One region of the Burkholderia sp. KL41 genome, then DNA from elsewhere that is predicted to be linked to it. Evidence: riboswitches for the same ligand, from Rfam matches in the RefSeq annotation. Region 1 holds a riboswitch; each other region holds the start of a gene.

Region 1 (4,275 bases):
CCGAGAACATCGCGAGCTGCTGCGCGCGCTTCGACGCGAGCGACACGGCCTGCTCGATCCCATACGGCCAGTACGCTTCGCCGCCGAGATGATCGATCACGACCGCCTTCGCGTGCTGCAACACGTCGTCGACGTAGAAATCGACCGACGCCGGCTGCCGCAGGAACGTGACGTTCGCGAGCCGCACGCTCGGGAAGCCGGCCGGCAGGTGCGGCACGACGCTGGCAAGCAGCGACAGCGTCGTGTCGGCCGAGCTCAGGATCACGATGTCGGCCGGTTGCTGGTCGATCCGGACGACACCCTGCGTATCGTCGACGAAGCCGCCCGGCGTGGTGCGCAGCAGATGCATCGTGCGTTACGCCTGTTGCGGTTCGGCCGCGCACGCGGCGTCGAACGCGCGTTGCAGCACGGCCGCGTCGAGATCCTCGCCGATCAGCACGAAGCGGCTCGCGCGCGTTTCGCCGTCCTGCCAGCGGCGGTCGAAATAGCTGTCGAAGCGGCGGCCGACACCCTGGATCACGAGCCGCATCGGCGCGCCGGGCAGCGCGGCGAAGCCTTTCGCGCGGTAGATCGTATGCGCTTCGACGACGCGCTGCAGCGCGGCGATCGTCGCCTCGCGCGTGCCGGCGTCGCCGGACACGACCACCGAGTCGAAATCGTCGTGATGGTGATCGTGATCGCCGTCGTCGGCCGAGCCGTGATGGTCGTGGCGCAGGTGGATCGTTTCTTCCGACGCCGATTCGAGGCCGAGCAGCATCGCGAGATCGAGCTCGCCGCGCGTCGCGCGCACGATCTTCACCTGCGGCGGGATCTCGTCGCGAATCGCGGTTTCGATCTGCGCAAATTCCGCATCGCCGACGAGATCGGCCTTGTTCACGATCACGAGATCGGCGGACGACAGTTGATCGGCGAACAGCTCGTGCAGCGGCGATTCGTGGTCGAGGTTCGGGTCGGCGCGGCGCTGCGCGTCGACGGCCTGCGGGTTTTCCGCGAACTGGCCGCTCGCGGCGGCCGGCCCGTCGACGACGGTCACGACCGCGTCGACCGTGAAGCTGTTGCGGATCGTCGGCCAGTTGAACGCCTGCACGAGCGGCTTCGGCAGCGCGAGCCCGGACGTCTCGATCAGCACGTGGTCGATGTCCGCGCGACGCTCGACGAGCGCTTCCATCACCGGATAGAACTCTTCCTGCACGGTGCAGCACAGGCAGCCGTTCGCGAGTTCGTAGAGCTGGCCCGACGCTTCGCCCTGCGCACCGTCGGCATCTTCGCAGCCGATGCCGCAACCCTTGAGGATTTCGCCGTCGATGCCGAGTTCGCCGAATTCGTTGACGATCACCGCGATGCGGCGGCCTTCGGCGTGTTGCAGGATGTGGCGCATCAGCGTCGTCTTGCCGCTGCCGAGAAAGCCCGTGACGATCGTGACGGGAAGCTTGCGTAGGGTCATGGAATATCCAGGTTGGTAAGGGAGAGTCACGCCGAGATCGTCACGTCGATCTCGTCGTAGCGCTTTAGCCGGTAGATCAGGGCCGACACGAGCCAGCAGGCGAGGAACAGGCCGATCACGACATAACCGAGCATGCCGAAGTGCGACGCCACCATCGACGCGAAGTCCCACACCGGGCCCTGCAGCGACAGCTTGTCCGCGAGCAGCGCAAGCACCTCGATGCCGCCGATCAGCGCGGCGACCAGCACCGACACGAAGGTGATCGTCATGTTGTAGTAGATCTTGCGGATCGGCCGCACGTACGCCCAGCGATACGCACCCATCATCAGGATGCCGTCGGTCGTGTCGACGAGCGTCATGCCGGCGGTAAACAGCATGGGCAGCGCCATCACCGACCAGAACGACAGGCCGCCCTGCACCTGCGCCGCCGAGATGCCGAACAGCGCGATCTCGGTCGCCGTGTCGAAGCCGAAGCCGAACAGGAACCCGACCGGATACAGGTGCCAGCTGCGCGACACGAGCCGGAACAGCGGACGGAACAGGCGCGCAAGCACGCCGCGCTGGTTCAGCAGCATGTCGAGATCGGCGTCGACGATCGGCTCGCCGCGCCGCGCGGCGCGAAACGTCCGGTAGACGGAAATCAGGATCAGCAGGTTCGCGATCGCGAGCACCAGCAGGAAGAACGCCGATACGCTCGTGCTGATCACGCCGCCCCACGCTTTCATGCTCTCGAAGCGCGCGAGCGACGCGGCCGTGAGCGTCACCACGACCGACATCACGATCACGACCGTCGAGTGGCCGAGCGAGAAGAACAGGCCCGCGCCGAGCGGGCTGCGGCCCTCCTGCATCAGCTTGCGCGTGACGTTGTCGATCGCCGCGATGTGGTCGGCGTCGACCGCATGACGCAGCCCGAACACGTACGCGAGCAGCGCGGTGCCGAGCAGCACGGGCTGGCCGTGGAAGGCGGCGAATGCCCAGATCCACGCGCCTGCGTTGAAGGCGATCAGCAGCGCATAGATCGCGACGATCTTGCCGCGCAACCCGGACGGACTGTCGTTGAACAGGCGAAACAGCGAATCGGGCATGACGCTCCCTTGCGAACGGTCGACATGAAGAATGCCAACACGGCCGTCGCTGCGCGGCCCCGCGCGATCCGGCCCTTCGTCGCACCGGAACATGCGCGCTCGCGCAGGCGGCCGGACGTCGGGAATCGGGAAACGCTCGGGTGTCGGGCACGCTGCGGCCGTGGACGATGCGCCGCCTCCCCGCGGCGCTGAACCCCAACGTTTAGGCCGGTATCCGGGCTGACGAACACGCCGCTTCGCCTTCCCGGATGCGCAAGGCATCCAGTGGCGGTCGTCCGCATGCGCGCGGCATGCGGCGAAGCGGCGTTGCATCGCGGCGGGCACGATGCGTTCGCTTACCGTTGCGGGGGCAGCACAGGTTGGCTCGACTGCGATGCAGGCAGGCTCCCTGTTTCCCGTTTAACTGCGCGCGCCGGAGCGGCGCGCGCGAGCACCAAAACGCGTGCGAGTGTAGGCGCCGGGGGCGGGAGCGTCAAGGCGACGAGCGGCCAGGCCGGCCGGATGAACCGGCGGGCAGCGATCCGGCGCGGGTTTGCCGGGGAAATCGTTCGACTGTCTGACGCACCCGACAACCCGTGCGGGATCGAGCGCGAAGCAGTACGACTCGCCATCCGAAGCGGTTTTTCAGAATTGACGGCCGTTCACGTTGTCCGCAATCGCAAGGCCAGCGCCGCAGCAGGTGCAGCGTGGGGTTGCGCGCAGAAACGTTCATTCTCTTTGGAGATTCGGATGATTGACGTTGCGCAGCCGATATTCGATTGTCCGCTTCAGACAGTTTTCGATGATCGAGATAAACCACTGCGACACATTCGTTCAGACCATGAATATTGTCCGATTGTATGTGGCCATCGCCGTATGGCTGTCGATGGCGCTCTTGTTTCCGTTTGCCCTGAAGGGGATGGATTCCCCTCTTGCAACGGTCGCGAAAGTACTGATGTGGTCGTACTGCATTCTGCAAACGCTACGGGAATCGAAGCGGTGCTTGTGAAGCAGCCCGCTGCGACTAAGAGCCGATCGCGTATATCGCACCTGTTTCGCAATCGGCATCGAGCCGCATCGGCCGCCGGCGCACTGGCCGGTGCCGCGGTCTGTGGCCCGAATCGCGGCGGCATCGGCGGCAGTTCCGGCTCGTCCGGAGGCGCGGGCGGTTGCCGAAGCCTTACTTGAAACACCTGGCGACTGTGCGCCGCCGCGCTTTGCGGGATCGGGGCATGGCTTTCATTTGCTCGGCGACATGTTCGCCGAGCGTCGCAAAGACCGACGACGGGTGAGCGCCCACCCCGCATGCGTTTGCGCCGGTGCGCTGTGCTATCGTATGCGCCGCGTTCGGTGCTCGCATGCGCATTCCGTGCATGCAGTTAAACGGGAAACAGGAGGCGGATCGTCGCCCTGCCTGTGCTGTCCCCGCAACGGTACGCCGCCCGCGCGACGCGCTTCCCCGCGCACGCGCCCATGCCGCCCACGATGCCACTGCCCTTCCACCGGGCGGGAAGGCTGCGGCCTGGCAAGCGGCCAGCCCGGATACCGGCCGACGCAAGGGGCGAGCCCGACGCTCGCCGAACGCCCGATCCGCGGGGGACGGATCGGGTGCGCATTCCGCCCGCGTTCGCGCGGGCTTCGCCCGATCCGTTATGCGTTGCCTGTCTGCCGGCCGCCGATGTGCCGCCCGCCTTCCCCTTTCCACTGTTTCGACACGGTGCGCGCCGTGCCGCGCCCGATGAGTCGCGCGTGGCTCATCGGCGCCGG
Region 2 (4,275 bases), 1.0 Mb from region 1:
CGGCACGAGCGGCGATTTTTTCACGTAGCGCACGTCGACGAGCAGCCAGCGCGGCGCTTCCCGGGTCGACTTCGGATCGTAATAGGGGCTTTTCGGATCGAACTGCGTGGGGTCGGGGTAGGGTGTCGACGATACTTCGGCGAGGCCCGCGATGCCCGGCTCGGGGCAGCTCGAGTGATAGAACAGCACGCCGTCGCCGATCTTCATCGTGTCGCGCATGAAATTGCGCGCCTGATAATTGCGCACGCCCGTCCACGGCAGCGAGCGCTGCGGTGCGTTGGCGAGATCGTCGATGCTTGCTTCGTCCGGTTCGGACTTCATCAGCCAGTATTGCATGGATCGTGATCGACGCAGAAAGAGGCTGCTACAAAAGAAAACGGCACCGGGCTTCGCCCGATGCCGTTGGATAGGCCCCCGCCTTGGCCGCTAGGCCGGCATCCTGAACCTGAGGTTCAGAATTGGTCGCAGTTAGCAGCACTTCGGGTACATCAGACAGAGTGACGCGCGCGCCCGTGCTACAAATTTCCGCAACCGTGCACATGGCATTGGTTCAAGGAATATATGACCTTGGCGAACCAGGCAGGGAAGCTGACTGAACTGTGATTCGATGCGCCAATTTGACCACCGTTGATCGCCGAGATCAAGGGGAATCGACGCATCGATTAAAACGTTACTGCGTCTCGTGCTGTGCGAGCACCGCGCCGAGCTGTTCATTCATCTGGTGCATTGTACGACGGATTTCCTCCGCCGGAAATGCTTCACCGTGCCGCACGCTCGTTTGCAGCCGCAGCAATTCGGAAGCGAGCGACAGCGCCGCCATCACGGCGATGCGATCGGTGCCGCGTACCGAGCTGTTCGAGCGGATTTTCGACATTTCGGCGTCGACGCGCGCGACCGCTTCGAGCAGTGCCGCTTCGGTCTCGGCCGAGCAGGCGAGCCGATAGGCCTGACCGAGAATCGAGACTTCGATCTGCTTGGTGCTCATGCATGTTCTCCGTGGCTGGCCGCGTCATCGCCATCCGTACGCGCCTGCGCATCCAGCAGGTCGAGCTGGTTGTCGGCTTGCTCCGCACTTTTCGAGCGCGGCAGCTTTTCGAGAATCGCGTTCAGTTTCACCTGGGCGTCGTCGATCTTTGCCGACAGCGTGTCGCGCTCGGCCGCGAGCGCATTGCGTTCGTCGCGCAGTTGCGCGAGTTCCGCGCGGACCGTGTCCGCGTCCGCGCGCAATTGCGCGACCTGCTCCTCGAGCGCGAGCCGTTCCGAGTGATAGCGCTTGTTCAGCGAAATCAGACGGCCAATATTTTGAGATAGGGTTTCGAGTTCGTTGAGCATTTGCTGCGTCCTCTAAAGACCCAGCATTTTAGCGCGGAATAACGCGCAAACCGACATCTGTAACGTTTCCAGTCGTAACACCCCTGCTTCTTGCCGCGAATCGGCGCGTCACGTGCGTGCCCGGATGCTTCCTTGACGCTCGTGCGACCCGCTCCTAAACTGGCGCCGCCTCGGTGCTCGCGCGTGCAACGCGCGGTTAAACGGGAAGCAGGGCGCGGGCTCCGCCAGGACGCCGCCAACCTGCGCTGCCCCCGCAACGGTAAGCGGCCGCGTTGCATGACGCAGGCCGGCTCGGGCGCGTTCCGCATGCACGTTTCGCATGCGGACGCGGGCCACTGCGCGTCTTCGCGCGGGAAGGCGAGCCGGACCGCCGCCAGCCCGGATACCGGCCGAGGCGGGGAGCCCGCACGGGCTTCGTGACGCGCGGCCTGCGGGGAAGCGGGGCGTGCAGTGCTTCACGGGATTGATCTTCGATGCTGACCCCAATCGTCGGCGGCGCCGATTTCTGCCATCTTGATGACGTTCTCGAACCGGGCGACCACCGGAAGGTCGTCGCGCGCGTCGACCACCTGACCGCAAGGATCACGAGCTTGGGTATGCCTGCAACACGCTGCACTGCGCCGATGTCGCGCCCGGCCCGCAGCGGTAGCGCGCCGATGCGCGCAGTGTCGTCCGTCGCGCGGAGGGCCGCATGAGCGCCGTGCGCGCCACCGCGATCTGGGCCGCATTGGCCGCGGCGGTCGCATTGCTGTTCGTCGCGTCGCTGTCGATCGGCAGCGTACCGATGTCGCCGTGGCAGGCGCTCGCGTCGCTCGTGCCGCATGGCGGCGACGCGCTGTTCGCCGACATCGTCCGCACGCTGCGCCTGCCGCGCGCGCTCGCGGGCTTCGCGTGCGGTGCGCTGCTCGCGCTGGCCGGCTCTTTGTTGCAGGTGTTGCTGCGCAACCCGCTCGCCGATCCGTACGTGCTCGGCGTGTCCGGCGGCGCGGCCGGCTTCGCGCTCGTCGCGATGATCGCGGGCGGCGCATGGTGGCTCGTCGATGTGTCGGCGTTCGCCGGCTCGCTCGTGTCGGTCGTGCTCGTGCTCGGACTCGCGCGCCGCGAGCTGGGGCGCGGCGAGTCGCGCGATGCGTCGCCGCGGCTGCTGCTCACGGGCGTCGTGATCGCGGCGGGGTGGGGCGCGCTCGTCACGCTGCTGCTGTCGCTCGCGCCCGATGCGCGGCTGCGCGGCATCATCTTCTGGCTGACGGGCGACCTGAACGGCGTGAGCACACCGTGGTTCGCGTGGGGCGCGCTGCTGCTGGCCGCGTGCATCGCACTGCCGGCCGCGCCGCAACTGAACGTGCTGCTGCGCGGCGATGCGACGGCGCTCGCGCTCGGCGTGCCGGTCGCGCGCCTGCGTGTGCGGATCTATCTCGTCGCATCGCTGGCCGCCGCGGCCGCAGTGACGACCGCCGGCACGATCGGCTTCGTCGGCCTCGTCGTGCCGCACGCGCTGCGGCTCGCATTCGGCAACGACCAGCGGATGTTGCTGCCGGCCGCGATGCTCGCGGGCGGCGGTGGCGTGATGGCCGCCGACCTGCTCGCACGCACCGCGATCGCGCCCGCGCAACTGCCGGTCGGCGTGATGACCGCATTGATCGGCGTGCCGGTGTTCCTGTGGATGTTGCTCAGGAGGCCGATGCGATGACCCGTGCCGCATTGCGCGCCAGCGGCGACGAGATGAGCTGCGCGGCCGTCGGCCTGACGCTGAAGGCTGGCGCGCGCACGCTGCTCGATAGCTTCACGCAGGCGTTCCGTCCGGGCGAGATCTGGTGCATCGCCGGGCCGAACGGCGCAGGCAAGACGACGCTGCTTGCGACCCTCGCGGGGCTTCAGCCGCCGGCCGGCGGACACGTCGAGATCGACGGCCGGCCGCTTTCCGCATGGCCGCCCGCGCAGCTCGCGCAGCGCCGCGCACTGATGCCGCAGCAACTGCACGACGCATTCAGCGCGACCGTGTTCGATACGGTGTTGCTCAACCGCTTTCCGTATCTCGGCGGCTGGGGCTGGGAGCGCGACGGCGACCGCGCGGCCGCGCGCGACGCGCTGGCGACCTTCGACCTGACCGCGCTTGCGTCGCGCGACGTGCTGTCGCTGTCGGGCGGCGAGCGGCAGCGCGTCGCGCTGGCCGCGACGCTGTGCCAGGACGCGCCGTTGATGCTGCTCGACGAACCGCTCGCGCATCTCGACCTGCATCACCAGATCGATTGCCTGACCGCGCTGGCCGCCTGGCTCGACGCGGGCCCGCGCGCGGTGCTGTTCTCGTGCCATGATCTGAACCTCGCGCGGCGTTTCGCGACGCATGCGCTGTTGCTCGACGGCCGTGGCCACGCGTGGGCCGGCCCCGTGCACGACGTGCTGACACCCGAGCGCGCGAGCGACGCGTTCGGTTATCCGCTCGTGCTGATCCGCGAGAACGGCCGCGACGCGCTGCTGCCGGCGTGGCCCGAGCGACAATGACGTTTCCTTTTCCGATGCGCGGTGCACGCCGCGCCCACGACACGGCTTCCCGATGACGACCCCGACCCACTTCCCGCCCGCGATCGCACCGCTCGACGACGTGCTGCGCAAGCGCCTGCAGCATGTGATCGACCACAAGACCAAGCCGCCCGGCAGCCTCGGCCAGCTCGAGGCAGTCGCGCTGCAGGTCGGCCTGATCCAGCACACCGAGCGGCCGGTCGTGCAGCGTCCCGTGATGATCGTGTTCGCCGGCGATCACGGGATTGCCGCCGAAGGCGTGAGCCCCTATCCGCAAGCGGTGACCGCACAGATGGTCGCGAATTTCCTCGCCGGCGGCGCGGCGATCAATGCGTTCTCGGGCGTCGCGCAGAGCACGCTCGAGATCGTCGATGCGGGCGTCGCGTCGCCGCTGCCGCTGTCCGACCGCCTGGTGTCGCTGCC
Region 3 (4,275 bases), on a different replicon from region 1:
AAACTCTGCTTCCCGACGGGAGACCTTGCCGCCCACCGCGCCAAGGTCTCCTCAATCACCCGTCAGAACGTGTAACTCACTTTCCCGAACGCCGTCCGCCCAAGCGTGTTGTATCCATACGCGGTCATGTACTGCCGGTCGAACAGGTTCGACACCGTCGCCGACACCGTCAGGTGCGAATTGATCCGGTACGACGCGCGCAGGCCCACCGTCAGGTACGACGGCAGATAGGTCGAGTTGGCCGGATCGTCGAACGTCGTGCCGCCGTAAAGCAGCGACGCCCCCGTGCTCAACGCATGCAGGTGGAGTTCATCCCACGTGTGATCGATGTTGACGCTGACCGTCTGGCGCGGACGGCGGCTGAGCCAGGAGTCGTTGGTCTCGTCCTGCGGATTGAGGATCCCGACCGCGACGCTCACCGGCGTCGAGCGGCCGATCGTCCCCTTGTACGACAGGTCGATGCCGCGAATATGCGCGCGACCGATGTTCATCGGCGAGAACGTCGCCGGGTTGTACGCGATCAGGTTGGTGACCCGCGTGTCGTAGATCGCGGCCGTGAACGTACCGTACGACGTGTTCGCATCGACCGCGGCCTCGACCGACGTGTTGCGTTCCGGGCTGAGATCCGGATTGCCGTAGCCGGGGTAGTACAGGTCGTTGAACGTCGGCAGCTTGAACGCATTGCCGTACGACACGCGCGCCGTATACACCGGCGTGATCGCCCACGACAGCGCCGCGTTACCCGTATTCACCGACTGCCCGGCGATGATTTCATGGCGCCCCGCGAGGAACATCGTCACGCTGCCGAGCGTCGCCGACTGATGCAGCGAGAACGCGGAATCGTTGCGCGTCGGTATGCCGCCCGGCATATCGACCGGCAGGAACGCCTGCTCGCGCGTGAAGTCGTAGGCGAGCTTGGTCTCGCCCGACAGCGGCAGCCCGAACAGGTGGAACCCGCGTTCCTGATGCGTCAACGACGTCGACGTGCTGATGCGCTGCGAATTGATCTGGTCGGTCGGGATGGCCGGATCGCTCGCGTAGAGGAACTGGCGATCGTTCGCATAACCGAACGACTGGTCGAGCTGCGTGTCGGGTGTGATGTCGAGATGGAACGCGATACCGGTCGTCAGCTGATGATCGAGCTGGCGGTTCGCATAACCGCTGTTGTCGTAGGACAGATCGGACCGGTGATACAGCGCGAACGTCGAGATCGACCAGTTGTCGCGCGCGTAGCCGAGGCGCGCATCGAGATCCTGCGCGTGGTACGGGTTGCGGCCGGCCTCATGGTACGGCAGCACGGGCCGCGTCGAGTCGATGCCGGCCGTGTTGTACGAGCGCAGGCCGAGCGAGTAGGTGAGCCCGCCGAGCGCGGCGAGCGGCCCGGTCGACGGCACCGTGCCCGACGTGCGGAGCTGCGTGTCGAACGTCTTGTTCGACCCGCCGCCGAACGACACGGTCGTCTGGTTCGGCTGGTTGGCGGCGCGGCGCGTGAAGAGCTGCACGACGCCGCCCATCGCATTGGCGCCGAACGACGCGGCAGCCGGCCCCGAAATCACTTCCACACGTTCGAACGCTTCGGTCGGCAAGTCGGCCCACGGCGCGATGCCGGTGGTCGGCGAGCCGATCCGGATGCCGTCGATGAACACGGCGACCTGGTTGGCCGACGAGCCGCGGATGCTGACCGACGCGGACGAACCGGGGCCGCCGTTCTGCGAGACGGTCACGCCGGGCAGCGTCGCAAGCGCCTGCGTGATGCTCGGGTCGCTCGGCGACAGCCGGTCGAGATCGGTGCGCGTGAGCACCTGGGTCGTCGCATAACGCTGGTCGAACGACTCGGGCAGGCGCCGCGTGTCGGTCACGTCGATCGTCGGCAGGTCGGTGCCTTCGGCGGCCGGGGCCGGTTGCGAAACCGCGGTGTCGCCGGCGGCGTGGGCGAGGGGCGAGAGGAGCGCGGTCGCGGCGGACGTGGCAAGGAGGTGTCGAATCTTCATGAGGCTGTCGTTGTCGTCGGGCTGCGCTGGCGTCGATCGTGAGCGGGCGGCGGGCAGCACCGGTCTTGTTATCGGTGATCGGGTTATCGCGCGACCGGGCCGGGCAGGCCGGTGTCGCGGGCGTCGGCGCGGCGCACGCCGGCGGACGCAGTCGATGGGGGACGGCACGTGCGTGCGGGCGGGCCGTGCAGGCCGGCGGCGTGCCGGCGCGGCGCTTCCGGTGCGGAAGCGGATGCGGTAACAATGGACATCGGGCGGATCCTGAGGTCGGGCCGTCCATGCAGCGGGCGACCGCCAACGGCGGTGCCTGGCGCTCCGGGACACCCCGCCCGGTGCGGCTGCCTGGACCTCGGGTCGATGGCAGGTCTCCTGGCTCGCGGGTCGTCATTCGTGCGGGCCTTCCCGGTTTCCCAGTGGCACGCAGTGGCACGAATTCACCGCTCACAGTTGCGGGGGCAGCCGCAGATTCGAGGCATGGCCTCTCCTGCGTTCCCTTTTGATCCCGTCTCCGGGCACCATCAGCGCGCAAGGGTAATGGCGTGCGCGCCGCTACGTCAAATATCCGGCGACGCAGGGATGCGAAAAAACGTCATTGCCGGGCAAATCCTTTCGAAATCCTTTCCTTCATGCGTCGGCGCCGCGTTTCATGTCTGATGAAACAGGGTGGTTCGACGCCGTGCGATCGCGCCTGAACCGGCTCGGCGCGACCCCTGTCCACCGGACGAACGCGCGGCGAAACGCCTCCTCGCCGCCGAACCCGAGATGCGCGGCAATCCGCGCGACCGGCCAGTCCGATTCGCGCAGGCAGCGTTGCGCGGCTTCGGCGAGACACTGCTCCTTCAGCGCGTGATAACCGGTGTGCTCGGCCATCAGCCGCCGCCGCAACGTCGCCTCGCTGACCCCGAGCCACGCGGCCGGTTCGGCGAGTGCCGGCAACGCCTGTTCGTGCGCGAGCGCCGCATCGAGGAAACCGCGCACCTGCTGCGTCCACGACACGACGGCCGGTGCCGCATCGATCAGGCGAAACGGAAAATCGACGAGAAACGCGTCGAGCTCGGCCGGCTGCCGGATCACGCGGCACGCGAGCCGCGCCGCATCGAACGCGAAACCGTAGGTCTTGCGGCCCACTTCAACCGGCGCATTGAACAGTCCGAGCAGTGGCATCGCGTCGTCGCGGCGCGGATGGCCGAGCCACACGTCGGTCGGCCGCAACGGCTGCCCGATCAGCCAGCCGAACAGCTGCAGGTAGCAGAACAGCCCGGTCAGGTCGACCAGGCACGCGGCCGGGCTGCGCGTACGCCGCAGCGAATCCATCCGGAACAGCGCACGCCCATCGCGCATCGCAAGCGTCAGGTGACCGGCGCGCGGCTGCAGCATTTCGCAGAACTCGGCCGCACAGCGGATCGCGTCGGCGAGCGTTGCGCAACTCAGCAGGCAGCGGCACATCAGGTCGACTTCGCGCTTGCGCATCGGCGGGTGACCGTCGCCGCGCGCGACCCGCGCCTCGAGCCGCTCGATCGCGTCGCGGTACAGCGCGACGAAATCGCCCGGTGTCGTCGCCGGTCGAGGTGGCTGCGCATCGCGGTCGGCCGGCGGCGCGCCGCTGCGCGTGAGTTCGCTCAGCAGGCGCGCGCCGAGGCCCGGCAGGATACGGCCGCGGGCCGGCATGGCGCGCTGTTTCATGAGTTTCCCGATCTGATCGTTGCGACAGGGGCCGGTGAGCGGGCCGGTAGGGGCCCGCTCATCGCCGCCACGCAAGAATGCTATCCACGCCGGCCACCCGCGGCCTCGCCGGAACGGCGTAGGCCGGCCGCCGATCCTTGTCACGAACGACTACGGACGACACGCGAATGATCCAGATCGTAGACGAAATCACGCTCGCGCCCGAGCGCATTCCCGACGTGCTTGCGCTGCTGCGCGACCGCTACCTGCCGGGCCACGCGGCACGCGGGCTGACGGCGGCTGGCCACTGGGTGTCGCCGCCCGTCGCGGTGCCGGGGCAGCCGAGCACGCTGTGGCTGACCTGGCACGTGGCCGATGCGCCGGCCTACTACCGGATGCGCGCGCTGACGGATGCCGGCGTGGTCGGTTTCTGGATGGCGGTCGACGCGCTGTGCGACGTGCGCCGCCGCCATGTGATGACGGACGCCGATGCGCCGCTGCCCGCGCTGACGGAGGTCGATCATGCGGCATGACACGGCACAGGTGTTCGTGTCGGCGGATTGCGACGCCGGTGGCATCGAACGCGCGTTGCACGAAGCGGCACACGCGCTGGCCGGCGCGA

The links. A riboswitch is a leader RNA that binds a small molecule or an ion and turns the genes downstream of it on or off. The one in region 1 is predicted to bind cobalamin.
Region 2: another riboswitch for cobalamin. It lies ahead of PQB87_RS13815 (hypothetical protein); the one in region 1 lies ahead of PQB87_RS08900 (HoxN/HupN/NixA family nickel/cobalt transporter).
Region 3: another riboswitch for cobalamin. It lies ahead of PQB87_RS25600 (TonB-dependent receptor domain-containing protein); the one in region 1 lies ahead of PQB87_RS08900 (HoxN/HupN/NixA family nickel/cobalt transporter).

What each region holds. Positions count from the first base shown of each region.
Region 1 covers NZ_CM174446.1:1,915,861-1,920,135, reverse strand. Annotated here, with positions in the region: gene cobN (cobaltochelatase subunit CobN) at 1-349, opposite strand, end outside; gene cobW (cobalamin biosynthesis protein CobW) at 356-1,444, opposite strand; gene PQB87_RS08900 (HoxN/HupN/NixA family nickel/cobalt transporter) at 1,471-2,529, opposite strand; cobalamin riboswitch at 2,718-2,982, opposite strand; cobalamin riboswitch at 3,839-4,076, shown strand; gene cobA (uroporphyrinogen-III C-methyltransferase) at 4,187-4,275, shown strand, end outside.
Region 2 covers NZ_CM174446.1:2,934,885-2,939,159, reverse strand. Annotated here, with positions in the region: gene PQB87_RS13835 (EVE domain-containing protein) at 1-336, opposite strand, end outside; RNA gene ssrS (6S RNA) at 408-589, opposite strand; gene PQB87_RS13825 (cell division protein ZapA) at 671-985, opposite strand; gene PQB87_RS13820 (hypothetical protein) at 982-1,332, opposite strand; cobalamin riboswitch at 1,487-1,740, shown strand; gene PQB87_RS13815 (hypothetical protein) at 1,806-2,027, shown strand; gene PQB87_RS13810 (FecCD family ABC transporter permease) at 2,024-3,022, shown strand; gene PQB87_RS13805 (ABC transporter ATP-binding protein) at 3,019-3,834, shown strand; gene cobT (nicotinate-nucleotide--dimethylbenzimidazole phosphoribosyltransferase) at 3,887-4,275, shown strand, end outside.
Region 3 covers NZ_CM174447.1:1,805,470-1,809,744, forward strand. Annotated here, with positions in the region: gene PQB87_RS25600 (TonB-dependent receptor domain-containing protein) at 63-1,991, opposite strand; cobalamin riboswitch at 2,334-2,526, opposite strand; gene PQB87_RS25605 (helix-turn-helix transcriptional regulator) at 2,616-3,674, opposite strand; gene PQB87_RS25610 (hypothetical protein) at 3,842-4,186, shown strand; gene PQB87_RS25615 (Dabb family protein) at 4,176-4,275, shown strand, end outside.